DNA from 4 places in the Sedimentibacter sp. MB35-C1 genome. Region 1 is predicted to be linked to each of the others. Evidence: riboswitches for the same ligand, from Rfam matches in the RefSeq annotation. Region 1 holds a riboswitch; each other region holds the start of a gene.
What was found. Region 1 has a riboswitch for thiamine pyrophosphate ahead of cytX (putative hydroxymethylpyrimidine transporter CytX). Riboswitches for the same ligand answer to the same signal wherever they lie in the genome.
Positions count from the first base shown of each region.

Region 2: it holds a riboswitch for thiamine pyrophosphate, as region 1 does, so the genes downstream of both, thiC (phosphomethylpyrimidine synthase ThiC) here and cytX (putative hydroxymethylpyrimidine transporter CytX) in region 1, are expected to answer to the same signal.
Region 3: it holds a riboswitch for thiamine pyrophosphate, as region 1 does, so the genes downstream of both, RBQ61_RS17205 (thiamine-binding protein) here and cytX (putative hydroxymethylpyrimidine transporter CytX) in region 1, are expected to answer to the same signal.
Region 4: it holds a riboswitch for thiamine pyrophosphate, as region 1 does, so the genes downstream of both, thiW (energy coupling factor transporter S component ThiW) here and cytX (putative hydroxymethylpyrimidine transporter CytX) in region 1, are expected to answer to the same signal.

Region 1 covers NZ_CP133188.1:2,264,268-2,271,804, forward strand. Annotated here, with positions in the region: gene RBQ61_RS10805 (transporter substrate-binding domain-containing protein) at 1-72, shown strand, start outside; gene RBQ61_RS10810 (sigma-54 dependent transcriptional regulator) at 56-1,429, shown strand; gene RBQ61_RS10815 (Na+/H+ antiporter NhaC family protein) at 1,587-3,020, shown strand; gene RBQ61_RS10820 (ferritin family protein) at 3,062-3,559, opposite strand; gene RBQ61_RS10825 (M18 family aminopeptidase) at 3,746-5,065, shown strand; TPP riboswitch at 5,118-5,220, shown strand; gene cytX (putative hydroxymethylpyrimidine transporter CytX) at 5,274-6,452, shown strand; gene RBQ61_RS10835 (HAD family phosphatase) at 6,467-7,108, shown strand; gene thiM (hydroxyethylthiazole kinase) at 7,162-7,537, shown strand, end outside.
Region 2 covers NZ_CP133188.1:2,418,750-2,426,286, reverse strand. Annotated here, with positions in the region: gene RBQ61_RS11625 (helix-turn-helix domain-containing protein) at 1-273, shown strand, start outside; gene RBQ61_RS11620 (rhomboid family intramembrane serine protease) at 501-1,166, shown strand; gene dpsA (dipicolinate synthase subunit DpsA) at 1,340-2,218, shown strand; gene RBQ61_RS11610 (dipicolinate synthase subunit B) at 2,220-2,807, shown strand; gene RBQ61_RS11605 (hypothetical protein) at 3,120-3,491, shown strand; gene thiC (phosphomethylpyrimidine synthase ThiC) at 3,584-4,888, opposite strand; TPP riboswitch at 4,992-5,090, opposite strand; gene RBQ61_RS11595 (YabP/YqfC family sporulation protein) at 5,309-5,590, shown strand; gene RBQ61_RS11590 (sporulation protein YqfD) at 5,593-6,801, shown strand; gene RBQ61_RS11585 (PhoH family protein) at 6,820-7,537, shown strand, end outside.
Region 3 covers NZ_CP133188.1:3,536,032-3,543,568, reverse strand. Annotated here, with positions in the region: gene RBQ61_RS17225 (acyltransferase) at 1-272, shown strand, start outside; gene RBQ61_RS17220 (low specificity L-threonine aldolase) at 351-1,376, opposite strand; gene RBQ61_RS17215 (GNAT family N-acetyltransferase) at 1,602-2,294, shown strand; gene RBQ61_RS17210 (DUF362 domain-containing protein) at 2,771-3,877, shown strand; TPP riboswitch at 3,926-4,056, shown strand; gene RBQ61_RS17205 (thiamine-binding protein) at 4,135-4,431, shown strand; gene RBQ61_RS17200 (ABC transporter permease) at 4,400-5,176, shown strand; gene RBQ61_RS17195 (ABC transporter substrate-binding protein) at 5,194-6,219, shown strand; gene RBQ61_RS17190 (ABC transporter ATP-binding protein) at 6,246-6,986, shown strand; gene RBQ61_RS17185 (class I SAM-dependent methyltransferase) at 7,007-7,537, shown strand, end outside.
Region 4 covers NZ_CP133188.1:2,162,179-2,169,715, reverse strand. Annotated here, with positions in the region: gene amrA (AmmeMemoRadiSam system protein A) at 1-1,229, shown strand, start outside; gene amrS (AmmeMemoRadiSam system radical SAM enzyme) at 1,226-2,056, shown strand; gene RBQ61_RS10355 (DUF1287 domain-containing protein) at 2,080-2,787, shown strand; gene thiE (thiamine phosphate synthase) at 2,833-3,465, opposite strand; gene thiM (hydroxyethylthiazole kinase) at 3,462-4,280, opposite strand; gene thiW (energy coupling factor transporter S component ThiW) at 4,243-4,794, opposite strand; TPP riboswitch at 5,081-5,186, opposite strand; gene RBQ61_RS10335 (ABC transporter ATP-binding protein) at 5,255-6,292, opposite strand; gene RBQ61_RS10330 (iron ABC transporter permease) at 6,282-7,537, opposite strand, start outside.

The DNA of each region.
Region 1 (7,537 bases):
TTAGGGGAAGGAACCGTATTTACAATAAACATACCGTTAGAAAGGAAGTCTGATAATGGCAGGTTTGTTTAAAATACTAATTGTTGATGATGATGAGGCTTACAGAGAAACTTACAAAATGCTTCTTACAAAGAAGGGTTACAGCATAGAGGCTGTATCAACTGCTGACGAAGCGTACAGCCTTATTGAAAAAGAATATTTTCCACTTATTATAAGTGACATAATGATGCCCGGAACAAATGGTGTGGAATTTTTAAGTGAATTGAAAAAAAAGTATGATAATATTGAAGTAATTATGGTGACAGGGTACGGAAGTGTGGAAACAGCTGTTCAATCAATGAAAATTGGTGCGTTTGGGTATTTTATCAAGAGCCACAATCCAGAAGAATTAATACTTGAAATTGAAAAAGTCCACAAAATATTTAAGTTGCAAAATATAAACGAAATTAATAAATCAAATAACAAGAGCAAGTATGTCTACACAAGCAGCAATAAGGAAATGCAGAACGTATATAAACTAGTGGAAAGAGTTGCAAAAAGTAATTCAAATGTTTTAATTACCGGAGAATCGGGTGTAGGCAAGGAAATAATAGCACATATGATTCATGACATGAGCAATAGGTCAAACATGCCGTTTATCCCGATTAATTGTCAGTACTACTCTTCAGGATTAATAGAATCAGAGCTGTTCGGACATGAAAAAGGTGCTTTTACTGGTGCGGCTGCAAAGAGAATCGGTCATCTAGAGGAGGCCGACGGAGGTACAATATTTCTTGATGAAATTGGTGACATTGAAGAGGGAACTCAGGTTAAGCTCCTAAGAGTATTAGAAACGAAACAGATTGAAAGAATCGGTTCAAACTGTCCCATAAATGTTGACTTCAGGTTAGTATCGGCCACAAATAAAAATTTGGAAAAGGCAGTTGAAGAAGAAAGGTTTCGTGAAGATTTATTTTTTAGAGTAAATACAATTGAAATAAGAATTCCACCGCTCAGAGAACGTAAAGAAGACATACCTGACTTAATATATTTTTTTATAAATAGGTATAATAGAGAGATGGGAAAAGGCATTAAAGATATAGATGAGGATACAAAGAAACAGCTGCTGAACTACCGTTATCCCGGAAATATCCGTGAACTAAAAAATATTATAGAAAGATTAGTTGTATTGTCATCAGGAAGTATTCTAAAAGGAGATATTTATGACAACAAAAAGTTAGAGATAACTGATGGATATGATGATAGTGAAAAAATTCAGACGTATAAGGAAGCAAAGAGAAACTTTGAAATAGGATATATAACTAAAGTGCTGAAGCAATGTGATAATAATATTACTCACGCAGCTAAAAAAATGAATTTAAGCAGAAGACAGTTGTTTAACAAAATAAGTGAATATGATTTAAAGGAAGTATCAGATTATCCAAGATAGGAAAAATACTGCTAGGAAGAAAATTGCCATGTGCAAATTAGTTCCTAGCTTTTTTTCTGTTTTTGGTATAAAACTAAACTATTTCTCTATTAAAACTATTGGCATGGTTATTGCTTTAAGATATCTATGTTCAATATATTATAAAATGGAGGTTATTATGGAATCAAAAAAGAAGTTGGAATTTTACGGAGGCGAATGGATTTCTTTCGTTCCGTTTATGGTTTTTCTGGCATTAATTATTACTACTACGTTCCATTTCGGATCAATATCTGATGGTGCGTTATGGATACCTGCTTTTATGGCAATTGTTGTGGGTTTCTTTTTTGCAAAAAATAAAAAGGAATATTCTAATGCAATCATTGAAGGTATGGCCAGCAAGGAAGCTATAATTCCTGTTGTATGCTGGTTGTTTGCCGGTGTATTTTCTAGAATTTTAAGAGATTCAGGTTTGGCTTTGGGAATAGCAGGAGTAGCGGCAAATATGGGTGTAGGTAGCACTGCATTTGTAATTATAACATTTATTGCATCTGCTGTTTTTGCTTCTGCAACAGGGACCGGATTCGGTACCATAGCAACAGGGATGGGTGTACTATATCCGGCTGCTGTGGCGTTAGGAGCGTATCCTCCTATTGTGGCAGGTGCCATTATTTCAGGAGGAGCATTTGGTGATAATCTTGCTCCGGTTTCTGATACTACAATTTGTTCTGCTACATCGCAGGGCGTTGATGTGCCGGGTGTAGTTCGTTCTCGATTAAAATATGCCTTTACTGCAGGTGCTATAACAATTATCTGTCTTATAGTTTTCGGGGCAAGTAAAGCAACAGCAGGGGCGGCAGCCGGAACGGTTACTTATAATCCAAATACTTTGTATATGTTCATCCCTGTAATTGTAACAATTATGGTAGCTATAAAGACAGGAGATATAATAATAGCTACTGTTGTTGGATCTGTTGTAGGAGTTATAACAGGAGTGGCGGCAGGTTTGTTTGATTTTGTTCAAATAGATGTAGTTGATGCAGTTAGACCTGCTATATTTACCGTATCCGGAACAGGGCTTGATCGTACAATCGGAGGAGTTATACAGACAGGGTTAAGCAGTATGATTCAGGTTATAGTATTAGCTTTGTTGCTTTTCGGTTCAATTTCTATTATGAGAAACGGACATGGAGATGTTAAGCTGTTAAACGCTTTAAATAGAGTAACTGATACAAGAAAAGGTGCGGAATTAACTATATCAGCCATGGTAATTTCACTTTCGGCATTAATGGGATTAAACGCGCCGGCAGTATTGGCTGTAGGTTCTTCATTTGCTAAGCCTTTAGGTGAAAAGCACGGCATAAGTCCTTACAGAGTTGCAAATCTTTTGGATGCTCAGTCCAATACTTTTGTTTACAGTCTTCCATGGACGCCAGCCGTAATTTATACCCTTGGATTTGCAGCTGACAGCAGTGCACCTTTGGCAGCTGTAGATATTGCGCCATATGTATTTTACGGATATGCTATGCTTGTAGTAATGATTGCTTCAATATTCCTTGGAATAGGTCAAAATGATAACATGGGAAAAATTAAGAAGAATAGGGAAACTGCATAAAAACATGACCACCGGTTCATCCGGTGGTCATGTTTTTTTAACTAAAAAGGTGCGAAGCCTTGTTCAGCCCACCAATCTTCCTTCAATATATCGTATTGCTCTGTGAATTGATTAAGATGTACTTTTTCCCAGCCAATCAGTATATCAAACAAGTCTTTACTTTCTTTTGATGAAACCTTTGACTTAGCATTTTCATAAAACTCTATTGAGCTTTTTTCCATCTGAATTCCAATCCCAAAAACTGACATAGCTACTGATGCATTACTTTTGTCTACCTTTTCCCATTTGTATATTTCTGGTGACGGAACTGCAATGCCGGATTCCAGTATGTCATCAATTGTAAAATTATCGCCATTTGATAGCTTACTCCATAGGGTTTTGAGATAATCGGCATGTTTTAGCTCTTCATTTGCCAGCTCTAAAAATGCTTCCTTTGTTCCTGGTGATGTTGCTTGATTTGCGGCCAGCTTATAAAATTCATAGCCTTCTACTTCGTTAAGAACGGCCTGCGATATGATTGATAATTCTTCCTTATACATTTTTTCCTCCTAAATACTTAAGATATTTATGATATACCATATTTATATATATCTTAAACATTAATTTAAAATATACCCAATTTATTTATATAATATAAATTATAAATTTTTGAAGAAGCTTTAATTATAACAAGTTTTGTGATATCATAAAATAAATGATAATTTTAATAATTCAGAGGTGGAAAATTGTATAAGGATATATCGAGAGAAATGATGAATTTCATTAAAAAAAGCCCTAGTGCATTTCATGCTGTTGAAGAAATAAAGAATGAACTTATTTCTAATGGATTTACTGAATTGAGCGAGGGAAAAAAATGGGATATTGAAAAGGAAAAAAAATATTTTGTTACAAGGAATTTATCCTCGATAATAGCTTTTAAGACAGGTGAGGATTTGGAAGAGTACAGCTTTAATATTGTGGCTTCTCACGGTGATTCACCTAACTTTAAAATTAAGGACAACTATAAGATTGAGACAAAAAATAAATACATACAGCTTAATACTGAAAAATATGGAGGAATGATTTACTCGTCTTGGTTTGACAGACCTCTGTCAGCTGCCGGAAGGATTGTAATAAAAAAAGGAAATAGTATTGAATCAAGGCTTGTTAATATAGATAGAGACTTGGTTATTATTCCTAATGTGGCCATACATATTAACAGAGAAATAAATTCTGCCATGAAATACAACGAACAGGTTGATCTTATGCCTTTGTATGGGTCTTCATGCGCTGGAGAATGCGATTTAATGGATATGGTTGCGGAATTTTCGGATGTACAAAAGGACAATATAATCAGTTCGGATTTGTATCTGTATAACCGAATGGAACCCAGCATATGGGGAGGCGGTTATGAATTTTTGTCATCACCGAGGCTTGATAATCTTCAATGTGCATATGCTACACTGAAAGGTTTCATGCAGGGATATAATTCAAAATCCGTAAGCGTTTACTGCTGTTTCGATAATGAGGAAGTAGGAAGTGGAACAAAGCAGGGAGCAGCATCCACATTTCTGCCGGATGTTTTGAAAAGAATTAATTCCAGCTTGGGAAAGGCTGATGAAGAATATTTGTGTGCCCTTGCTTCTTCATTTATGGTATCTGCTGATAATGCACATGCTGTTCACCCGAACCATCCGGAAAAAAGCGATCCTTCAAATGGCGTATATATGAATGAAGGTGTAGTAATTAAGCATAATGCCAATCAGAAATATACAACGGATTCTGTAAGCTGTGCAGTATTCCAATTGTTGTGTGAGAATGCAGGAGTGAAGTACCAGCATTATTCAAACCGCTCTGATATGCCTGGTGGTAGTACACTTGGCAATATAGCTTCGCTGAATGTAAGCATCAACACGGTTGATGTTGGACTTGCTCAGCTGGCAATGCATTCATCCTATGAAACTGCCGGTATTATGGATACGTACAGCATGGTTTGTGTAATGAAAGAATTTTTCAATTCACACATAGAGCAAACTGATATAGGGAAATTGAATATTGTTAAATGATAAAAATATTTTGCAATTAGAGAGTATTAGTATTATAATATAGTAAAATTAATAATCACAAAGCGGGAGCTTAATAATAGGCTGAGAGGAAACTGAAAGTTTCGACCGTACCTGATTTGGATAATGCCAACGTAGGGAACTGTTTATGTAAGTAAATGGGATATACCGCATGTCGGCATATCCCATTTTTAATGAAAGGAATTATATTATGGAAAGTTACAAAACATCAACATTAAGCAATGGATTACTTTGGTTTGGTGCAGCAATATCCATTGCGGAAATTTACACAGGAACACTATTTGTACCACTGGGGTTTGAAAAAGGTTTTATTGCAATAGTAATAGGTCATATAATCGGATGTATACTATTGTATTATTCAGGGATTATAGGGGCGGAAAGCAAAAAATCTTCTATGGAATCCGTAGGATTTTCATTCGGCGTTCAGGGAAGAAAGTTTTTTGCGTTGCTCAATGTGTTACAGTTGGTCGGTTGGACAGCTGTAATGATAATGCAGGGGTCTAAGGCAATGGGAATAATGCTTAACTCTGGTGCAGGAGCCCAATCCGATATAATCTGGAGCTTTATAATCGGAGCAATAATTTTATTATGGGTTGTGATTGGGTATAAAAATTTGGAGAAGATAAACATCTTTACAATAGGTGGATTGTTTATTCTTACTGTACTTTTAGGCTTTACTGTATTCAGTGGTACAGAACAGGCAGAAGTGGCAGGCAGCATGAGTTTCGGTATGGCAATTGAACTTTCAATAGCTATGCCATTGTCATGGCTTCCTTTAATTTCTGACTATACTAAAAATGCCAAGCATCCTAAAGTGGCTGCACGTGCAAGTGTAATTACGTATTTTATAGGAAGTGTATTTATGTACTCAATAGGCCTTGGAGCAGCGTTATATACTGGCGAAAGTGATATTGCTGCGATGATGCTAAAAGTAGGATTCGGGTTAATGGGAGTGCTGATTATTTTATTTTCAACAGTTACAACAACGTTTCTGGATGTATATTCAGCAGGAGTCAGCTTTAATGCTATCAACAGCAAGCTTCCTGAAAAAACAATGGCCATTGCGGCATGTGTATCCGGAACCTTGCTGGCAGTTTTTACGCCGGTTGAACAATATGAAAACTTCTTATATTTAATAGGATCGGTTTTCGCTCCTATGATTTCTATTTTGATAGCTGATTATTTTATATTAAAAAAGGACAACTTGAAAAAATCAGTTGATGTTACTAATTTCATTATATGGGGGATAGGATTTATATTGTATCGTTTATTTTTAAATACTGATACAATTATAGGAAGTACGTTGCCGGTAATGATTCTTTCGGTTATAATGTGTGTAGCTGCAGACAAATTTAATCTTAAAAAATAAGATGGGAGGATTATGTGAAGAAGTTTAAATACTCAATTTTTGATATGGATGGCACATTGCTTGATTCAATGCCTGCTTGGCATAACATAGGAAAGGAGTATTTGTCTTTTCTTAAGATTACGCCTCCGAAAAACCTGAACGAAATTATTGCACCTATGTCTTTGGAAGAATCAGCAGAGTATTTCATAGAAAGGTTTAAAATGAACTTAAGTGTTGAGGAAATAATATCGGGAGTAAAAAGCCTGATAGAAGATAAGTATAGATATGAGCTGAAGTTAAAACCCTATGTCAAAGAATATCTAGAAAAATTAAAAAAAGAAGGCGTGTTCATGTGTGTTGCAACTGCTTCGCCTTTGAAATTAGCAGCTGCAGCGCTTGAGCGAAATGGTGTTTTAAAGTGTTTTTCCTTTATTGTCAGCTGCGATGAGGTGGGGGTTGGGAAAAACAAACCGGATATATATTACCTGGCGGCAAGCAGGTTAAATGCAGATCCGCAGGAAATAGCGGTCTATGAGGATGCTGATTTTGCATTAATAACAGCAAGAGAAGCAGGATTTTATACAGTAGGGGTATATGATGATTGCTTTAGCCATAAAAGAAAGGACATTGAATTAATAAGTCATTCATATATTGAATCATTTAAAGAGGTTATATAGGGTAAAAACTCTGAAAAAATACATGACTTAATTTAAATTCGGAAGGAGATAATATGTTTTCTGAAATTATAGACAATGTAAAAAATAATGTGCCTCTGGTACATAACATTACAAATTATGTTACAGTAAATGACTGTGCTAATATTCTGCTGGCTTGCGGAGGGTCGCCAATAATGGCTGATGATGTTGATGAGGTTGAAGAAATCACTTCAATTTGCAATGCTCTGGTAATAAATATAGGGACGCTTAATTCAAGGACAATAGAAGCTATGATTAAGGCAGGTAAAAAAGCAAATGAAATAAATATACCTGTTATACTTGACCCTGTTGGAGCCGGAGCATCAAAGTTAAGAACTGAGACTACATTCAGGCTGTTAAGAGAAGTTAAAATTTCTGTAATACGAGGCAACATGTCCGAAATCAAGGTTG
Region 2 (7,537 bases), 150 kb from region 1:
ACATACTACTATCTTGCTTATGCTTATTATAAAAAGGAAATGAAGACAGAAGCTGTTGAATGGTTTGAAAAATGTCTTTATGAATTGCTCATACAGTACAGTCCTGTACCTGCATACTATATATCAACGTACGGACCTTTCTATGAATTATTCAGCAGAGATTATATAAGCGAAGAACTAATTAATAAAATAAAAAAACAATATAGTTTTATCGATAATGACACGAAACAGAACTTATTAAAAGCTTCGGAGGTAAAGGCATTAGATTTGTAGATATCTCTCGAGGGAGAGAGGTAGCTTAATATAAAACAAAGGTAAGGAATAACAATATATTATCTTGATTTTTGAGGTTAAATATATTATGCTCATAAAAAGGCGACTAATAAAGTATAGTATAATATTTATTAGTCGTCGGATATATTTATTGAATAATATCCGTAGAAATACAATACCTTTAGCTTTTGAAGAGCGGATGAATTTAAATACGAAAGGGAAATAATATGAAATGGTTAAATAAACTTGAAAGAAAATTTGGTCGTTATGCTATACCGAATTTAATGCATTACATAATTGGAATAACTATGGCAGTATATATTGCACAATATATTCTAAACATATCACTTTACAACTATTTAGTTTTTATTCCGGACTTAATTATTAAAGGGCAGATTTGGAGAATAATAACCTTTATTTTCATACCGCCGGCTACATCAATTATTTTCATTGTATTTGTTATGTATTTTTATTACATGATGGGAACAACTCTTGAAAATGAATGGGGATCATTTAAATTTAACATGTACTATCTCTTTGGTATGGCAGGTACAATTATTGCTGCATTTTTAACAGGGGCAGGAACCAGTGCCTACTTGAACTTATCGTTGTTTCTTGCATTTGCATACCTGTTCCCTAATTTAGAAATATTGCTGTTTTTTGTTATTCCAGTTAAAGTTAAGTGGATTGCATATCTGGACTGGGCATTCTTCATCATCAGCTTGATTTTTGGAACTATAAGTACCAAAGTTGCTGTTATTGCATCGTTGATTAATTTCTTTATCTTCTTTGGAGGAGATTTTATTGATTATATAAAATATCAGAGAAAATACGGTGCAACAAGAAGAAATTTTAAAAGAGAGATGAAAAAATATAAAGACGGATGGCAATAAACATTGAACTCAATAATTATATAAAATTACTATTACCTAAGTATAAATAATATAGAAAGTAGAGAAATATAAGGTGAATTTAATATAATAATTATCAGGTTGCTTTTTATGAAGTAACCTTTGATTCATCTTTGCATAAAATATAAGCATCTTGTAAAATTCGGGGAGAATTAATGATTTATAAATATGATGCTTCTATAATCGGCGGCGATTCACGCCAGACTTATCTCGCTTCATTTCTGAACAAATCAGGCTTTAAAATAATTACCTTCGGATTATCCGGAAACATATCGGCAAAAACAGCAGACAAAGCTGATTCTCTGCACCATGCTATGGAATTGAGCAATACCTTGATTACGCCGATACCATTTTCAAGAGATAAGGTAAATATAAACAGCACATACAGAGATTCAGGAAGCCTTTCAATCGAAGAATTTACAGCTTGTCTAAATCAACAGCATTATTTAATAGGAGGAAATCTTCCGGAAAAAGTTACGGAGGACTGTAAAGCAAAGAATATTTCATATTATGATCTGATGAAAAATGAAAGCCTTGTACTCTTTAATGCCATTTCTACCGCTGAAGGTGCAATAGCGGAAGCGATACTAAAGAGTAATATTAACCTGCACAGAAACAATGTACTGGTATTAGGTTACGGAAAATGCGGCAGGGTATTAGCATCAAAATTAAATGCGCTTGGTGCTAATGTTACAGTTGCAGCAAGAAAAGAAAGTGCTCTGACGGAAGCCTATATCAATAGTCTATCTTATATTCAGATTAATGAAAATAACCTAGATGTACGTGATTTTAATTTCATATTTAATACAATTCCTTCACCTGTACTCAATGAAAAAATATTGTCGTCAGTTTCTTCGGATACTACTATTATAGACATTGCATCATCCCCTGGGGGAGTTGACTATGAATGTGCCGAGAGACTTAATCTAAACGCACATCTATGTCTTGGCATTCCTGGAAGGACAGCTCCTAAATCCTCGGCAGAATTTCTTGCCAAAGCAATTATTCCAATTTTGAAAGAAAGAAGTGATTAATTTGACCTTATCAGGAAAGAAAGTGGGAATTGGCATAACCGGTTCCTTTTGTACTTTTGAAAAAATAGTACCTCAAATAGTAAAAATAGCCGAGCAGTGTGATAATTTATATTCTGTTTTTTCATTTAACGCGCAATCTATAGACAGCCGCTTCGGGAATGCAGAGGACTACATTCAAATTTTATCTGAAATAACAGGGAAACCGCCGATTACAACAATTGAAGGAGCTGAGCCTGTGGGGCCTAAAAACATGTTCGATGTATTTTTAATTGCCCCCTGCACAGGCAATACGGCAGCAAAGCTTGCCAACGCAATTACAGACACACCCGTCCTGATGGCGGCAAAAGCGCACCTCAGAGGAAATAAACCTGTAGTTATTTCTATTTCAACAAATGACGCACTTGGAATGAATTTTGAAAACATAGCAAGGCTGTATAATACAAAAAATATTTACTTCGTACCTTTTGGACAGGATAACTATAATGGTAAACCGAATTCCATGACTGCACACATTGACAATATAATTCCGGCAATTGAAATGGCTTTGGAAGGAAAGCAGCTTCAGCCAGTAATTTGCGGACCTAAATAAAAATTCAGGGATATTTTTCCCTGAATTTTTTTAGGGAATTACCTTATTTTGCATTAATAAAGTTTTTTAAAATAAAAGTAAATAAATAACATTTATAAAAAAATATGAAAAAATTTGAAACTTTTTTTACTGCCTTTCGTCATATATTATATGAGGGGAATTATTTGTTAAAATTTAATATTCTTACGATAATCTACAGGGGAGGCAGCGAAGAAAAATTTTCATGTCTGTCCTGGGACTTACATTATTAACAGTCAGCTACATTCTATGAAGATACATTTAAATGTAATTGAAAAACAAGGGGGACAGAGGATGAGCAAAGAAAATAAAAAAAGCTTTGTAATTTTAATATGTTCAATAATCATTTTTATTTTATCTGTCAATATTTTTACATTTACTGTAAACTCAGCATACAAAGTCTTAATAGATAATCTTTCATCTGCTTCAACAGATTATTTAGGGGCGAGCTCAATATCACCGGATAAATTAAAAAATATTGATATTGCTTTAAGCAACCTAGAGGTAATAAGGTCGGAAACAAGTTCTGCTTTGCTGAGTAAGTTGTTGAATACTAAAATTACACCGGAAAACATAAATGATGCCAATAGTACATATGTATATATCACTTATAACCATGATGAAATAAAGCCAGTGAATATACAAAGCCGGAGACTATATAATTGAAAACAGAGGGCAAATCGGAGTTAAAAAAAGCGTGTAAGCTACAGGAGGTTTTTTAGAAATTTCTTTCTAAAAAACCTCCTGTTATTTTCAAATTATTTACAGAGTTCTACCTTTTTTCCCTCTAATATGTGGTTTGTTGTACGCATTGCACACATTTTTCCGCACATTGAGCAGCTGTTCTTGTCCGAAGGAGGTGTGCTTTCAAAATATTTTCTCGCTTTTTCTCCGTCTAAGGCAAGCGAAAACATTTCTTCCCAATCTATCCTTCTGCGTGCATCACTCATTCGATTGTCCATATCTCTTGACCCTGGGATTCCCTTTGCGATGTCAGCAGCATGAGCAGCAATTTTGCTGGCAGCTATTCCTTCTCTAACATCGTCAAGATCCGGCAGACGCAGGTGTTCAGCCGGAGTAACGTAGCAAAGAAAATCAGCTCCGTTTGCCGCAGCAATTGCACCGCCAATGGCTGAAGTTATATGATCATATCCTGGAGCAATGTCTGTTACAATAGGTCCAAGCACATAAAACGGAGCATTGTGGCAAATACGCTTTTGAAGAGTCATATTGGCGGCAATTTCATTCATGGCCATATGTCCCGGACCTTCAACCATCACCTGAACATCTTGTTCCCACGCACGTTTTGTTAAATTGCCTATTTCAATCAGCTCACTGATTTGAGCAGCATCGGTACTATCTGCAATAGATCCTGGTCTCAGGGCATCACCAAGGCTTATGGTAACATCATATTCTCTGAGTATACCTAGCAAATCATCATAATATTCAAAAAACGGATTTTCGTTTCCTGTCATTTCCATCCAAGCAAACAATAGAGAGCCGCCTCTTGACACTATATTTGTAAGACGTTTTTCTCGCTTTAGGGATTCTATGGCACGTCGGTTTATGCCGGCATGTATCGTCATAAAATCAACGCCTTCCTTTGCATGAGCTTCAACGACACTAAAAAAGTCCTGAGCGGATATTTCAGACAACTCTTTTTCAAGATAGCCCACCGCATCATACATAGGTACTGTTCCTATCATAGCACCGGACATTGCAATTAACTCTTTGCGAAAGGAATTTGTTTTTCCGTAGTTACTCAAATCCATTATTGATTCGCATCCGAATTTCAGCGATAATTTGGCTTTTTCAATTTCTAGGCTGTAATCCTTGCAATCTCCTGAAATACCCAAATTTACATTAATTTTGGTTTTAAGTCCGGTCCCTATTCCCTCAGGTGACAGAGAAGTGTGATAAATATTTGCCGGAATTGCTACCTGGCCGCACGCTACCAACTGACAAAGCTTATCAGCCTGCATGCCTTCTTTCTCTGCAACGACTTTCATTTCCTTAGTAATAAATCCTTTTTTTGCTGCTTCCATCTGTGTTTTGTACTTCATGAATACCTCCGTTATTTTGGTTTCAGCCTATATTTTTAGGCTGGCAGAGCCTGGGAATATTGGGGGCAAATAAAAAACGCCCACCTGAAAGGCAAGCGTTATAAATAATAGCAATATCGCTCCCTACCACGGTGTTAACCGTCAGGTTCAAAGGGTTAGGTTTTAACCTTCTCAACTGAATCCAGTTCCCCTGCTGTTTATATTTTACTATCATATTAAATGTGTGTCAACATTTAACAAATATCTGCCAATAAAATTATCACCAAAATCAGAAATAATTAATAATTTTATACAATTGCTGCTTTGATTATATATTTAAAAAGATGCCCACAGGTGTTATCATAGTACAAGTTACCTATGCATAATTTATTATAAGACAACTCTCATGTTTAAGCATGATCAAGCCATAAGGAGGTATGTATGGGAAAATTTAACAACCTTAGGAGCAAGCTGGCGGATGATTTAGAAATCCCCAATGATGCATTGTCGGACAATTTTGATTTAAAAATGCATGGAAATAAAAAAGTCATAATTGAAAACCATTTGGGTATGACTGTATACGAAAATGATGAGGTTGGGATAAAGACTGCAGAAAACACCATTTTGATAAAGGGATCGAAATTTAAGATAGAAGAGATAAATAACTATAATGTAATTATAAGAGGAAATATCAATCAAATTATATTTGGCAAGAAGGAGTAAGTATGCTTATATTTAAGTTGATGTATTTATTGAGAGGCTATGTTGTAGTGCGGCTTAAGGCATCTAACTGCGAAAAAATAATAAATTTACTCCGAAGAAAAGGCATTCGAATGTGGGATGTAGAAAAAAACGAGGAATCCGTTAGGTTTAAAATTTCATATGAAGATTACAGAAAGTATGAAGAAATATTGCGAGAAACAAAGACAGAGGCAGTCAGCAAAAAAGGTTTTGCATTAAAACTCAGAAAATTAAGAGTTCGCAAAGGCTTTATTGTTGGGCTTTTTATTCTTTTTATATGCCTTTACATAATATCATCTCTGGTATGGAGCGTGCAGATTGTAGGTACAACAAATCTTACAGCTAAAGAAATAATGAGGACTTTGGACGAAAACAGCATAAAAATTCCTATTGCTCACACAGAAATAAAAGCTAAAAAAATAGAGACTCTTCTTTACAGCAAGTTTGAAAATTTTAAATTTGTTGAGGTGTATATAGAAGGATCAAATTTAATAATATTTGTGAAAGAAAAAACTCCTGAAAAGGCAGAAATAAAAACCAACGAGCCATCAAGCATTATTTCAGTTAAAAATGCCATAATAAATAAAGTGATAGCAAAGAGCGGCCAACCTGTAGTCAAGGAAGGGGACGTAGTTTATGAAGGGCAGACTTTGGTTATGGGAATGGTCAAAAATAAAAATTCCGATGAATTTATGATGGTCCCTTCTGAAGGAACTATCTACGGCAAGACATATTACAATTTTGAAATGAAGGAGGAAAAGCTCAGGGAAATTGAAACAGCTACAAACAAAAGTAAAAATGTTTATTACTTGCAAATAAATGGCAATGGTATTAAAATAATAGGTGACAAAGATCCCTATGAAAATTATAATTATAGGGAGAAAATAATTAACATACCGATAATTTCAAATTTATCTGATATTGCGCTTGTAAAAGGAACATACTATGAACAGGAGCTCAAACCGTTTGAAATAGATGAAGCTACAGCAAAAAACACTATGACTGTTAATATGTACGATGATCTATTGAAAAAATGCGGCGCTGATGCTAAAATACTGAAATCATCCATAAATTTTTTAGAGGATGAAAAATATTACTATCTCAGGGCGCAAATTGAAATTATCGAAGACATAGGCGAAAAGGTAAGATTGTATCCAATGATGCCCGCCGACAACGAAGATGGAACAACATAGATTATTCTAGGAGGATTAATGGAGCTGTACGAAGAAAATGTTTTAATGGCAAATGAAGATAACCTTATAAAGCTTTTAGGAATTCATGACAAAAATATTAAAATAATAAAAAGCTATTTTGACGTCAATATACTTATAAGAAGCGGTGTCATCAAGGTTACAGGAGATAAGAAGAAAACAGAAGCAGTCGTTAAGATATTAAAAGACATGATTAATGTAATTGACACGGAAGGAGAGATAAGCGACCAGAAGGTAGTTTATTTAATTGAAGCAAACAATTCAAATTCCGGTATAGACTATAGTGAAGTATTAAAAGACGTAATTGTCACCACCGCATCGGGTAGAATTATTAAACCTAAAACAGTGGGGCAGAAGAGATACATGGATATTATAAACAGGAAGGATATAACATTTGGAATTGGCCCTGCCGGTACAGGAAAAACTTATCTGGCAGTTGCCGCAGCAGTAAATTCTTTCAGAAAAAAAGAAGTTGACAGGATAATTCTCACAAGGCCTGCGGTGGAAGCAGGAGAAAAACTGGGATTTCTGCCAGGTGATCTGCAAGACAAGGTTGATCCATATCTTAGACCCCTTTATGACGCTCTGTTTGACATAATGGGACCTGAAAATTACCTAAAAAACGTAGAAAAGCAGCTTATTGAAGTTGCTCCACTCGCATATATGAGAGGTCGTACTCTAGATTCGTCCTTCATCATTCTTGATGAGGCTCAAAACA
Region 3 (7,537 bases), 1.3 Mb from region 1:
GCATTGCGGTATTTACTTTTTTTAAATATGAAGTCTCAAAAATAAAATTTAATCAAAACACTTCAAAATTTATATACATATTATCTGACTGTTCTTTTAGAATCTACCTTGTTCATGATTTTTTCAACATGTTTATATTAAAAGCAGGGATTAATACACTTAACTACAACCCTGCTTTATCAGTAATTTTTGTGGCAATAACAGTGTTTATGGGAAGTTTGGCAACAAGCTTCTTAATAGGCAGGACACCTTTGCTAAAAAGGATTTTATAGCATGAAACATCAATATGGTTAGGCTGACTTTAGCCGCCTATCCAAACATAATGTCGCTGTTGTTTATTCTACTTATATTTAGAGCAAAGAAACAAGAGCGTCAACATCTTCTTTTTTTGTTGCCCAGCTTGTGGCAAAACGCACAACTGTATGGTTTTCGTCTGCCTTTTCCCAAAAACTAAAGGAAATTTGTTCTTGCAGCTCTTTCATTTTGGAATTTTCCAAAACAATGAAGATTTGATTTGTAGGTGAGTTTAGATAAAAGGTATACCCTTTTTCTTCAAAAGCATTTTTTAGTATCTCAGCCATTTCAATTGCGTGGCGGCTGATTTTAAAATACAGGTCATCAGTAAACAGTGTATAAAACTGTATTCCAAGCAAACGTCCTTTTGCCAGCAGAGCACCATGCTGTTTTACAATTGTCATAAAATGTTTTGGTGTATTGTTATGAGTGAACATCACAGCTTCACCACACAAGGCTCCAACCTTTGTACCGCCAATATAAAAAGCATCACAGAGTTTAGCGATGTCAGGTAATGTAACATCTGTGTTTTTGCTCATTAGTCCATACCCTAAGCGTGCTCCGTCCAAATATAATGGTAAATCATATTTACTGCATATTTGAGAAATAGATTGAAGCTCTTTCAAACTGTAAAGAGTTCCGTATTCCGTAGGGTGTGAAATGTAAACCATGCCTGGGAAAACCATGTGTTCATGATTTTCGTCTGCGTAAAAAGTTTTGATGTAATTAAGAAGAGTGTCTGCTTGTAACTTGCCGTGCACGTGAGGAATTTCAAGGACCTTATGACCGGTAAATTCAATTGCGCCGGCTTCATGAACGCTTATGTGACCGGATGTAGCTGCAATTACTCCCTCATACTGTTGAAGGACGGCATCAATTACTGTCTGATTGGTTTGTGTACCTCCAACTAGGAAATAAATATCCGCACTAGGACATTGGCAAAGTGTTTTGATCTTTTCTTTTGCTTCAGTGCAGTATTTATCATTACCGTAACCGGATAGCTTTTCCATATTTGTTTCAAAGAGTCTTTGCAATACTTTTTCATGAGCGCCTTCGGTATAATCGCTTTCAAATGTCAACATATAATGTAATCCTCCTTGCAAGGTTTATAATTGGTTTGTATAAAATTTATTTTATCATATACAGGATAAATTATCAACCAAATGACTTGTGGCGCACTTTGCAAACTGAACTTTATGTGTTGTATAATGAATGACGGAAAATATTTCTTTTATAAAACAAAATAAAATATTATAATGATTTTAACAATATAACACAATAGATTAATTTTACACGAGGTACAAAATATGAATGATATAACAATTAAGTACTTAATGAAAAAACCATTGCTTCACATGGGCATGATTGAGGCTATACGAAGAAATACAGCTGACATAATACATTCAGATAATCATGGCATGCTTATAAAAGAGAAAAAGAGCAACGCCTATATGATAACTGCGGATAATTTTGATAAAGGAAAAGAATTGGTTGGGAAAATACCTAATTGCAGCCTTATAGTGTTACATCAGGGGTTTATGGTAGATTATATTATGAATAAGTTCGGCCTAACACACAAAATAGAAGTTGTTCAGGCTGTGTACATGAAAAAAGAAAAGATTCATGAAAATAATGTATTGGAAATAAGAAAGTTTACTCCAAGACAAATATCAGTGGTATTGGAAAACTACCACATGCTGTCTTATGATGAGATTAAAGAAATATTAGACAACGGCAATTTGTTTGGTGGATACAAAAATGGGACACTTGTAGGTTTTGTTGGGATCCACTTGGAAGGAAGCATTGGGCTGTTAGAAATATTTCCCCAATACCGACAGCTTGGCTATGGAACAATACTTGAAAGCTATCTGGTAAACAGAATGCTTGAAAAAGATTTGGTTCCTTTTGGACAAATTGAAAAAGACAATGTAAAATCAATAAACTTGCAAAGAAAACTTGGATTTGAAATATCCCAGGATGTGTTGTATTGGATGGAATAGACTAAAATAATTATTATTCATAAATACGCATATACTTTAGTCCGCATATCGAAAATATAAAACGTTGGAATTGGAATGAAAAGCCGTTTTGATTATTGCTTAAATCATCTAATTTTGCTCCTCGTGTATGTAAAGTATATGTTTTTGAGATTTGCTTTTTTTATTTTTTGAATATTTTTACAGTTTGTTTTCTTTATTTATTTTCAAGTACATACTATGCCATTATAATGGTTTTGTTACGATTGCCCTAAAACCCGGGGTAAAGTTCATTTTGCGGACGTACTTTATTAATAATAGAAGGGTTTAAATTATGGTTCAAATTAACTTTTATGATGGAAATAATTTACTTAATAATAAATAAATCGTTTATTTACTTGATAATATATGGTATTATTAATGTGTATCGGCCGTTGAATATGAATTAAATACAGCGGCTTATTTTACTGAATACAGAAAACTTGGATGGTGGTGCTTATATGGAAAAATCAAAGGTATATTTTACAAATATGCATACGACTTCGCATGAGAACCTGCAGCAGAAGTTGAAGCGTCTTATTGAGGCGGCTGGGATGAATAAAATTGATTTTGATAGAAAGTATGCGGCAATAAAGATACATTTCGGAGAACCTGGCAATCTTGCGTATTTGCGTCCTAATTACGCAAAGACTGTTGCGGATATGGTAAAAGAGCTTGGAGGCAAGCCGTTTTTAACAGATTGCAACACTCTGTATGTAGGAGGAAGGAAAAATGCGCTGGATCATTTAGAATCTGCATATATTAATGGATTTTCGCCGTTTTCAACAGGATGCCATGTAATTATAGCGGACGGCTTGAAAGGTACTGACGAGTCGCTTGTACCAGTAGAGGGAGCAGAATATGTAAAAGAGGCGAAAATAGGGCGTGCTGTAATGGATGCCGATGTGTTTATTTCGCTGAACCATTTTAAAGGGCATGAGCTTACAGGCTTTGGGGGAGCTATAAAAAACATAGGAATGGGTTGTGGTTCACGCGCTGGTAAGATGGAAATGCACAGCAGCGGAAAGCCTAGAATTTCTCAGAGAAAGTGTATAGGATGCGGTTCGTGTGCAAAGAACTGTGCTCACGGTGCTATTACGTTGACCGAGCGCAAGGCTTCCATCAATCATGATAAGTGCGTGGGTTGTGGCAGATGCATAGGCGTCTGTCCCGTTGATGCGGTTAAGTCTGCTTCGGATGAATCCAACTATATTCTTAACAAAAAAATTGCTGAATACACTGCAGCGGTTTTGAGGGGAAGACCTCATTTTCACATAAGCTTGGTTATTGACGTTTCACCTTATTGTGATTGTCACAGTGAGAATGATATACCCATAGTTCCTGATGTGGGAATGTTCGCATCTTTTGATCCGGTTGCTCTGGACGTGGCGTGTGCGGATGCAGTTAACCGTCAGACAGCTGTTGAAGGAAGCATGCTTGCTAAAAAAATACATGAACATCATGATCATTTCAAAAATATACATCCCGAAACAGACTGGATGTCTGCAATAGAACATTCTGTGAAGCTGAATCTGGGAAGCAGTGAATATGAACTGATTACTATATGATGTAAGCATAGAGTAAAAAAGGTTGACAATATTTTTTACATGTGCTAATATCATTCTGCGGGGAGCTTAAAGAATTAGGCTGAGATAGAACTACTCAAATGTTCAAAACCCTAAAACAGAACAACTGTTTGGAACCTGACCCAGGTAATGCTGGCGTAGGGATTGTATATATCATTAGGATATTAACCTTAAAGGTTGTTTACAAACCTCTCCGTTACCGGGGAGGTTTTTATTGTATATTATAAGGAGGATTTAAAATGAACGCAAATATTGCTATTCAAGTTTTACCGCATGTTGAATCAGACCAGGAAGTTATACGTATTGTTGACGAGGTAATTGCTTATATTAAAAGTACGGGATTAAATTACTACGTTGGGCCCAGCGAAACTTCAATAGAGGGAGACTATGACCAGCTAATGGAAATCGTAAAAAATTGCCAGTTGGTTGCAGCAAAGGCAGGAGCGCCTAAAGTATCAGCTTACGTTAAAATTGGTTTTGTTCCGGATGGCGGGGTGCTGACTATTGACCAAAAAGTTACAAAACATCATAAATAAAGTATCGCCTGTAATGGCTATAGCCGTTATTTTAGTACTATGGCAGTTTTTATCATCAGCGGGCATTGTACCTAAGTACATGTTGCCGTCTCCTTTTGATGTTGTACTGGCATTTGTAAATGACTTTGACTTGCTGATGGAACATGCCGAAACTACTTTAACTGAAGCATTTTTGGGACTTACGGCAGGGACTGCACTTGGATTTGTAATTGCTGTATTGATGGATAGATTTAATTTATTTTATAAATCTGTATATCCTGTTATTGTGCTGACGCAGACGGTGCCTACCGTTGCCATAGCGCCTCTTTTGGTTCTGTGGATGGGATATGGTATACTGCCTAAAATAACGCTGATTGTTATAATAACCTTTTTCCCAATAACTGTAAGCTTGTTGGAAGGTTTTCGCTCGGCAGATAACGATGCTCTGAATTTATTGAGGGCTATGGGAGCTAATAGGTTTCAATGCTTTATGCACATTAAACTTCCAAATGCTTTGAACCAGTTCTTTTCAGGGCTTAAAATATCGGTGTCCTATTCTGTGGTGGGTGCCGTAGTTTCCGAGTGGCTGGGAGGATTTACAGGCCTTGGGGTGTACATGACGAGGGTAAGAAAGTCATACTCATTTGACAAAATGTTTGCTGTGATATTTTTTATTTCTCTCATAAGCCTAATATTGATGCTTTTGGTATCGTATATGAGAAAACTTGCAATGCCATGGGAAAGAGCAAAAAAAGAAAATAATTAACTAGAAAGGAAAAACAAATGAAAAGCAAAAAAAGAATTGTATTTTGCATAATATCCATATTAATTTTATCAGCGTTGATGCTGACATCATGCAGCTCTAACGAACCTAAAAATGAGGTGGATAACGCTGGTAATGATGAAAAAACAAAATTGAAAATAGTGTTGGACTGGACACCTAATACAAATCACACCGGATTATATGTTGCTCAGTCAAAAGGCTACTTTGCAGAGCAGGGGCTTGAAGCAGAAATACTTCAGCCACCAGAAGGAGGAGCTGATACTTTGGTTGGAGGCGGCGGAGCCGAATTCGGAATTAGTTTTCAGGATACATTAGCTCCTAACAATGCTTCTGAAAATCCAATACCTGTTACAGCAGTTGCTTCTTTAATACAGCATAACACATCAGGTATTATTTCTCTGAAAGAGAACGGAATAGATTCCCCTGCAAAAATGTCAGGTCATACATATGCTACATGGGATATGCCGATAGAGCAAGCCATAATTAAAAAGATTGTAGAAGATGACGACGGAAATTTTGAAGATATAGAAATGGTTCCAAGCACAGTTACAGATGTTATCACTGCTTTGCAGACAGATATAGACACAGTGTGGATATTCTATGCATGGGATGGAATTGCAACAAAGGTTAAGGGACTGGATACAAATTACCTTAATTTTGCCGACTATGGAAAAGAGCTGGACTATTACTGCCCTGTTTTGATAGTTAACGACGAATTTGCAAAAAACAATCCTGAAACTGTTAAAAAAGCATTGACAGCCATTAAAAAAGGATATGAATTTGCTATAGAAAATCCAGAGGAAGCCGCTCAAATTTTATTAGATGCAGCTCCGGAGCTGGATTCAGAGATAGTTAACGAAAGCCAGAAATGGTTAGCTGATCAATATGTTGCAGACGCTGAAAAATGGGGATACATTGACCAGGAAAGATGGGATGCATTCTACGGATGGCTGGTTGAAAACAAATTGGTGGAAAATGAAATCCCTGAGGGAGCAGGATTTACAAACGAATATCTCCCAGAATAGAAAAATATGATTAAGAGGACTTAATGATGAAAAAACTGACTACTAATAACATAACTGTAAGTTATGGAGGCTCTAAAATAATTGAAGACATTTCAATAGAACTGAACGAAGGAGAGATAGTCAGTATATTAGGAGTAAGCGGTGTCGGAAAAACAACACTGTTCAATGTAGTGTCAGGACTGATAAATCCTGATTCGGGAACAGTTGAGATTGATGGGAAAAATATTACGGGAACCACAGGAAATGTAAGTTACATGCTTCAGAAGGATTTGCTGCTGCCGTATAAAACAATAATCGATAATGTTTCTCTCCCGTTGGTAATTAGAGGAGAAAAGAAATCCAAAGCCAGAGATGCCGCTTCTGTATATTTTGATGAGTTTGGGCTGGAAGGAACACAAAATAAGTATCCGAACCAGCTGTCCGGCGGAATGAGACAGAGGGCGGCATTGCTTCGAACATATTTGTTTTCTGATCAGGTTGCACTTTTGGATGAGCCTTTCAGTGCTCTTGACAGCATAACCAAGAGCAGCATGCACCAGTGGTATCTTGGTGTAATGGAGCAGATAAAGCTGTCAACATTTCTTATAACACACGACATTGATGAGGCTGTTTTATTATCCGACAGAATATACGTTATGGCAGGAAAACCAGGCAAGATAGCGGAAGAAATACTTATAGAGGACCCTAAACCCAGAAACAAGGATTTCGTGGTGAGCGAGAGTTTTATGAGATATAAGAAGCACATTCTTGAGAAATTAGAAAGTTAAAGTTATAAGGAGGGGATAAAATGGCTATTTTTGATAACAGTGCATCTGACTATGATGCATGGTATACAGATAAAAAAGGAAGCTTTGTTGACAAAGTGGAAACTGGGCTTGCGTTTGAAATGATGGAAATCAAAAAGGGAATGAAGATACTGGATGTAGGCTGTGGAACGGGAAACTTCAGCGTTAAGCTGGCGAAAAAAGGCTGCAGCGTAACAGGGATCGACGTTTCCGACGAAATGCTTTCCATAGCGAGAAAAAAAGCGTCGGATTTAAACCTTGACATTGAATTAATGAATATGGATGTAAATAATTTATCCTTTGATGACAATACATTTGACGGCGTAATTTCTATGACGGCTTTTGAATTTATTGAAGATGCTCCAAAAGCGTTAAAAGAACTGCTGAGAGTGGTCAAAAAAGGCGGTCAGGTTTTAATAGGCACCATTGCAGGTGAAAGCAGCTGGAGTGAGTTATATCTTTCCGAGCCTTTCAGGGAAAACACAGTATTTAAATATGCTAAATTCAGAACCGTTGAAGAAATTAAGGACTGG
Region 4 (7,537 bases), 100 kb from region 1:
CACCTCACTCAATAATGTATTCTGACTATATTCATGTCTCCCCTGGGAATAAAGCTAAGGGTGACTTTAGAGAATTCGGAAGATCCGATATAAGCTTTGAAGCTGAATATGACCAAGATTTTATAAAGAATTTATCTTTATCGGCAGAAATTGAAGGAATCCCTGCCGGAACGTTAGGAGAAAAAAGAAAGTCCTTAGATCATGGAACTATGATTCCTTTATATTTTATCAATAAGTACTATACTGATTACAAAATCGTTCGCATATCAATATCAGGCTTATCTCCTGTAGAACACTATAACTTTGGAAAATGTATAGCAAAAACAGCAGAAGAAACCGGCAAGAAAACAGTAATAATAGCAAGCGGCGATTTATCCCATATGCTTAAGGATGAGGGGCCATATGGATATGCGGAAGAAGGCCCAATGTTTGATAAAGATGTTACATCAGCTGTATCTAAAGGTGATTTTCTCCGTCTTTTAACCTTTGATGAAGAATTTTGCGAAAATGCAGGTGAATGCGGGCTCCGTTCCTTTATTATTATGGCAGGTGCATTAGACAAAAAGGCTGTATCCTCAGAACTTCTTTCCTATGAGGGACCCTTTGGAGTCGGATATGCTGTTGCATCATTTGAAATAAAAGGCGAGGACGAGAACAGAGGATTTGCGGATATGTTTAATAAAAAAGAAGAAGAACGTTTAAAGCATATTATGTCAAATGAAGATGAATATGTGCGTTTAGCAAGAAGCTCTCTTGAGAACTATGTATTGAACCAAAAAAAAATTAACATTCCTGAAGATTTGCCTGTAGAAATGTCTCAAAAACAAGCTGGTGTATTTGTTTCATTAAAGTTAAACGGGCAGCTCAGAGGCTGTATAGGTACAATTATACCCACAACAGATAGTATAGCCAACGAAATTATCCAGAATGCAATAAGTTCAGGGTTAGAAGACCCAAGGTTCAGCCCTGTAACAAAAAAGGAATTAAATAAAATTGAATATTCTGTTGACATACTTGGTGAAAAAGAAGCTATTAGTTCAATGAATGAATTAGATCCTAAAAAATATGGAGTCATTGTATCCAAAGGCAGGAAAAGTGGATTGTTGCTGCCCAATTTAGAAGGAATTGATGTACCGGAGCAACAAGTAAGCATTGCTCTAAAAAAAGCAGGAATTGATTCTAATGAGAACTATAGAATGGAAAGATTTGAGGTGGTTAGACATAAATGAACAAAGTAGAATGTAATATATGTCCACATCATTGCAAGCTGGATGAAAATCAAGTAGGAGCATGCAAGGCCAGAAGCAATATTAACGGTGAAGTTGTCCCAATAAATTACGGAATGGTTTCCGCTATTGCTTTAGATCCTATAGAAAAGAAACCACTCAGGAATTTCTTTCCCGGCAGCAGCATTTTATCTGTGGGCAGCTTCGGCTGCAACCTGAAGTGTTCATTCTGTCAGAATTATGAAATATCTATGTCAGGAAAGAACGACATAAAATATCAATTTATAAAGCCTGAAGACTTAGTCAGAGCAGCTGTAGATTTAAAACCTGAAGGAAATATAGGCATTGCCTACACTTACAATGAACCTCTCGTAGGCTACGAATATGTAAGAGATTGTGCCATTTTAGCAAAAGAAAACAATTTAAAAAATGTATTGGTAACTAACGGATGCTTCTTCGGAGAACCAATAAATGAACTTCTTCCGCTTATGGATGCATTAAATATTGATTTGAAGGGTTTCACTGAAGATTTCTATAATAAAATAGGAGGAAACTTCGAAATTGTCAAAAACTTTATTAAATTGGCCGCAAGCACCAGCCATATAGAAATAACAACTTTGATAATTCCAGGAGAAAACGATAATGAGGACGAAATGAGAAATTTATCTAAATTTATTGCTTCTATAGATAAAAACATACCTTTACACATATCACGTTTTTTCCCTTGTTATAAAATGAAAGATGCACCTGCTACAAAAATATCCTCTGTATACAAGCTTGCTGATATTGCGCGAGAAGCTTTAAGTTATGTTTATGAAGGAAATTGTTAAATTTAAACAGAAAGGAAAGCCTTATGAAATTCAAAAATAAGACTTTATTTATTATCATATTTTCATTGATCATTTCATCCGTACTATTTGCAGCCTATTATTGGAACTTGATTCCGCAAAAATCTTACACAGCGGAGGACTTCGGCATAGAGACAGTTATCAGCTCTATTGACTTCAATGAAAACGGTTTAGATGACTATGAGGACCTTCTCCTTGGAGCCAGAGCAGATGCCGAAAATCACCCTAAGTATGACGGAAGCTACCATGCAGGCGGATATCCTCCCGATAACATCGGAGTGTGCACAGATGTTGTATGGAGGGCATTTAAAAATGCAGGATACTCCCTGAAAGACATGGTTGATGCAGATATACAAAAAAGGACGGAAGCGTACACCAATATTACTCGAATAGACAGCAATATCGATTTTCGCCGCGTAGGAAATCTTCGCGTATTTTTTGATGAATATGCCGTCCCACTAACAACAGATATTAACAATATTGAAGAATGGCAGCCAGGAGATATAGTAATCTTCGGAAACAATAAACACATTGGCATTGTTTCCGACAAGCGCAATAAAAATGGACACGCTTATATTATACATAACTCCGGGCAGCCTAAACGTGAAGAAAATTACCTGAATAGGACAACAATGGATGTAACAGCTCATTATCGCTTTGACGCAAGCTTAATTGATAATGCCGTGTTGATAAAATGGATGTCCAATTTTTAAATATTTCTATATTAAATTAACGCCACAAAACAAAATATGTAAGTACTATTTATCCAACATATCAGCAACTTTTTTCTTTAAATCCATAGCAGATTTTTCCGGATCTATGGACTTCATAACAGCTGAAACTACAGAAATTCCCTTTATGGGACTTTCTTTTAGGATATCAATATTATTTATATTCAAACCGCCAATTGCAACAACAGGAATAGGTACTGCTCTGCAAATATCGTTCAATGTGCTAACATCTGTTATACGTGTAGCAACCTTAGTTGTAGTCGGATATATTGCTCCAACTCCCAGATAGTCTGCTCCCTGTTCATATGCCACAAGTGCCTGTTCTACGGTTTTGGCCGTGGCACCTATAATTTTATTTTTTCCCATTAGCTTTCTTGCATAGCTCACGGGAATATCATTTTGTCCCACATGGACTCCCGAAGCATCTGATGCCATTGCTACATCAATTCTGTCATCTATGATAAGAGGTATATTGTATTTGTCTGTAATAATCTTAACATTCAATGCAAGTTTCAAATAATCTCTTCCAGTTAAGTTTTTTTCTCTCAGCTGTATAAGGGTTACCCCACCTTTGCAGGCTTTTTCAACAACATTCAAAAATTCATTCTCTGTTTTTCCTGTGCTGTCCGTAACAAAATACAATGTAGTATCAAATTTCATATGGTTACTTCCTCCAATTTAATAGATTCTTTAATAGATTCATCCGTCAAAGTATAAAGATTATCCAACAATGCTGTTTTAAAACTTCCGGTACCTTTTACGTCTCTGGACAATTCGCCGCTAATTCCCAAAGCTGCCGTACCTAATATTACACCCTCTAATATCCTACCGGATGAAATATAGCTTGCAATTAAAACATTGAGCATACATCCTGTACCGGTTATATGAGACATAATTTCAATACCGTTTTTAATTGAATATGTTTTTCTTCCGTCACTTATTATATCAATTTTTCCGGTAGCAACGACTACCGCCCCTGTGGCCAATGACAGCTCTCTGACAATTTCAGAATTTCTTACTAAAGTATTCGCATTTATTACGTCATCATTTCCGGCATCTATTCCCACAGAATGCGAATCCATATTGCAAAGTGATTTTATTTCTGACATGTTTCCCTTTATTGCAGATGGTTTGTTCTTACATATATATTCCTTGGCATAATTAAGCCTCAAGCTGCTGCACCCTACTCCCACAACATCGATTATTGAAGGAATTTTACTTATAGCTGCCACTTTCCCCGAAAGCATCATAGACTTTATCCTTACATCTGTTATGTTGCCTAAGTTTACAGCTAACGCCTGTGATAACGCCGTTATTTCCTCAACCTCATCAGGATGTTCTGCCATTATGGGCTTGGATCCGGCAGCTAAGACAATATTTGCACAGTCATTGATTGATATGGGATTTGTTATACAATGTATCAGAGGACTGTCTACTTTAATCTGTAACTTTATTTTTAAAAGTTGGTTTATCATAAACATTAACTCCTAAGCTTTTTTGAAATTTCAGTAACATTCCGTTCCTACTTAAAGCCTTCAACAATATGTATGCTGCCATACCTCCCATTATTGTAGCTGTTATAAATGAAGGAACGTAAAACATCCATGTAAGGCCTGTTCTGCCCCATATCAATGCCATTACAGGATATGAGACAATTGCCCCAATAACACCTGTACCAAATATTTCACCTATAACGGCAAATATTATTTTACCATTTGAAATTCGATAAAAAATTCCGGAAAGAAACGCACCGAATACTGCGCCTGTAAGAGCAAGCGGAGGGATTCCCATAAATATCATACGTATTATTCCTATCATAACAGCGCAAAGAAGTGAATACCACGGCCCCAGCAATACTGAGCAAACAATATTTATTAGGTGAGCAGTAGGACACAGCCCTTCAACTCTGAGAATCGGTGAAATTACTACTCCGATTGCAACAAGCATGGAAAGGACTACAGTTTTGAACAGTGAAGATTTTCTTGTCATTTTTTAAACCTCTCTTAAGATAAAATTCTCTGAAACATATGAAAGGTTCTAGGCATGACAAAACAGCGACTTAAAACCTGTGCAAATTATTTCAGGCCGGTCGAAGCTCAATTGCTCCCTCTCAGTCCGTACACGGACTCCCATCGCTGTTTATTTTTAAACTCTAAAGACTCAGGCCCAGGGCGCTCCCCCTTTGCCTGATGATAACAAATCTGTCTCAAAGCTATAATAAAGAATTTATAAAAAATAAAAAATGCGAAATACCAACACGATATTTCACATTAATCTAAGCTCAATGCATTATCCCTACGTTGGCATTATCCAAATCAGGTTATTAGGGTCGAAGTATAAATACTTCCTCTCAGCCTGTTACGGCTCCCCTTATTTCTTATATAAATTTTAGCATATATAAATAGCTTTGTCAAAAAATTTATAGCTAAACAATGCTTGTAGAAAAGATTTACTGCTCTTTTAGTATAACCACATCATTTTCTCCGAAGGATACAAATATCTTTTCTCCAACACCTAAAGTATGATGTTCCGACGCATTAAGCTCATCAAGAGAAATATTCATATCTCCAATTTTTATCTGGCAACGGGTTATAAGTCCCAATTCTTCTTTAAAATCAATCACACCTTCAATACCGTCTTTGTCTATGTGAAGATGTTCCGGACGAATCATCGCAGTAACTGTTTCACCAATTATATCATTTTCAATATTTATTTTTTTGTTAAGAACATTTATATATTTCTTATCGCTATCACTTTGTACTTGACAGTTAAATAAATTTGCCTGACCAACAAAACTTGCTACAAAGGAATTTTTAGGATTTCTGTAAATTTCATTTGGTGATGCGCACTGCTGTATTTCTCCTTTGTTCATAACCGTAATGCGGTCTGCAATGGACATAGCCTCTTCCTGGTCATGGGTTACATAGATACTTGTAATACCCAGCTCTCGCTGCAGCTTTTTGATGCTTTGCCTCATAGACACTCTTAATTTTTCATCAAGATTTGATAGAGGTTCATCAAATAATAGTATGTCAGGCTTTATTACCAAAGCGCGAGCCAATGCCACCCTTTGTCTTTGACCTCCTGATAGTTCCTGTATCTTTCTTTTTTCTAAACCTTCCAGCTCCACACTTTTTATTATTTTTGCTACCATTTCATTAATTTTAGAAGTGGGAAGTTTTCTAACTTTCAATCCAAAAGATATATTCTCTTCAACATTTAAATGAGGAAATAATGCATAGTTTTGAAAAACCATTGCCGTATTTCTTTTTTGCGGTGGAAAACTACTTACATCAACATCATTAAAAAGTATTCTTCCTTGGGTTCTTGAAATAAGACCTGCAATCATTCGTAACAAAGTTGTTTTTCCGCAGCCCGACGGTCCTAGTAGTACCATTATTTCTCCGTCTTCAATTTCCATAGAAACATCTTTAACAACCTGAGTGCTTTCATAAGTCTTACATATGTTCTCCAATTTAATTTTCATGCTGAATCACCCCCTTAAACTTATCTGTAATACTTTTTCTGTTAAGAATAACATAAAACACTCCCATTAAAGCCAATGTAACAAAGGACAGCAACAGTGCCAATGTAGCAGGAACTCCTATTGCAGAATGAGTTATTGATTGAAATATAACCTGTACTGCAACTTTGTTCTTTGGAAGTATTAAAAATATTATGGCACCTAAAGTTGTCATTGTACTTGAAAATATTTTTAAATATGATGCAGCGACAGCTTCCGTAAGAAGAGGCATAAGCACAAGCCTGAATGTTTTTATTTTACCCGCTCCCAGATTATACGAAGCATCTTCTAGGTCAGGGTCAATGTGTTCCAACAAAGCATATCCTGATTTCATTGCCACATTTAATGATCTTGCTATACATATAAGATATATAATAACACTTGTACCAAGTATAATCCACGGTGACAAGTTTGGTAATATATATTTTCCTATTCCGAATATGGGATACTTGAATGTCACAAGATAGCCTATGCCAAACAAAATACCTGGAACCGCAGCTGGAAAAACGCCTATAAAATCTACAAATACAGGCACTATTATTTTTTTTCTGTTAATTATGTAGGATAATACAACCCCCATAAATGATGCTGTCAAAGCAGTAACAAAGGATAATTTAACACTGTTAACAAATGGCCGAAGGTTCATAGAAAGCGCTTCTCTCACATGGTCTAAGGTCAATGTGTAATCATATCCCCAATTTTTTGTTAATGCTCCAATAACTATGAAGCCAAATTTAATTATAAAAAATGACACAAAGCACAAGGTGCAGAAAATAAGCGCCATTTTTATAGGTTTACTCACATTTTCGTATACTATATCCCTTTCATTAGATGCATCTGAAAAATAGCTTTTTCTAGTGCTGAAATGCCTTTGAGCAAAAAATGCCGCAGCACATGGTATTAACAAAATTATTCCTGAAACTGCTGCACTTTTCATGTTGTACACTCCTGTTATCTGCACATACAAATCTGATGCAAGGGTGGAAAATTTACCCCCTATCATAAGAGGAGTTGTAAAATCAGCCATAGAAGATAAAAAAACAAGCAACGCTGCAGATGTAATTTCAGGAATCATCATTGGGAGAGTTATTTTAAATAGTATGGTACTTTCAGATGCTCCAAGATTTCTGGCTGCCTGCTCAATTGTTGTATCTACATTTTTAATTGAACTAGAAATAAGAATATAGGCATATGTTACCAAAGACAGAA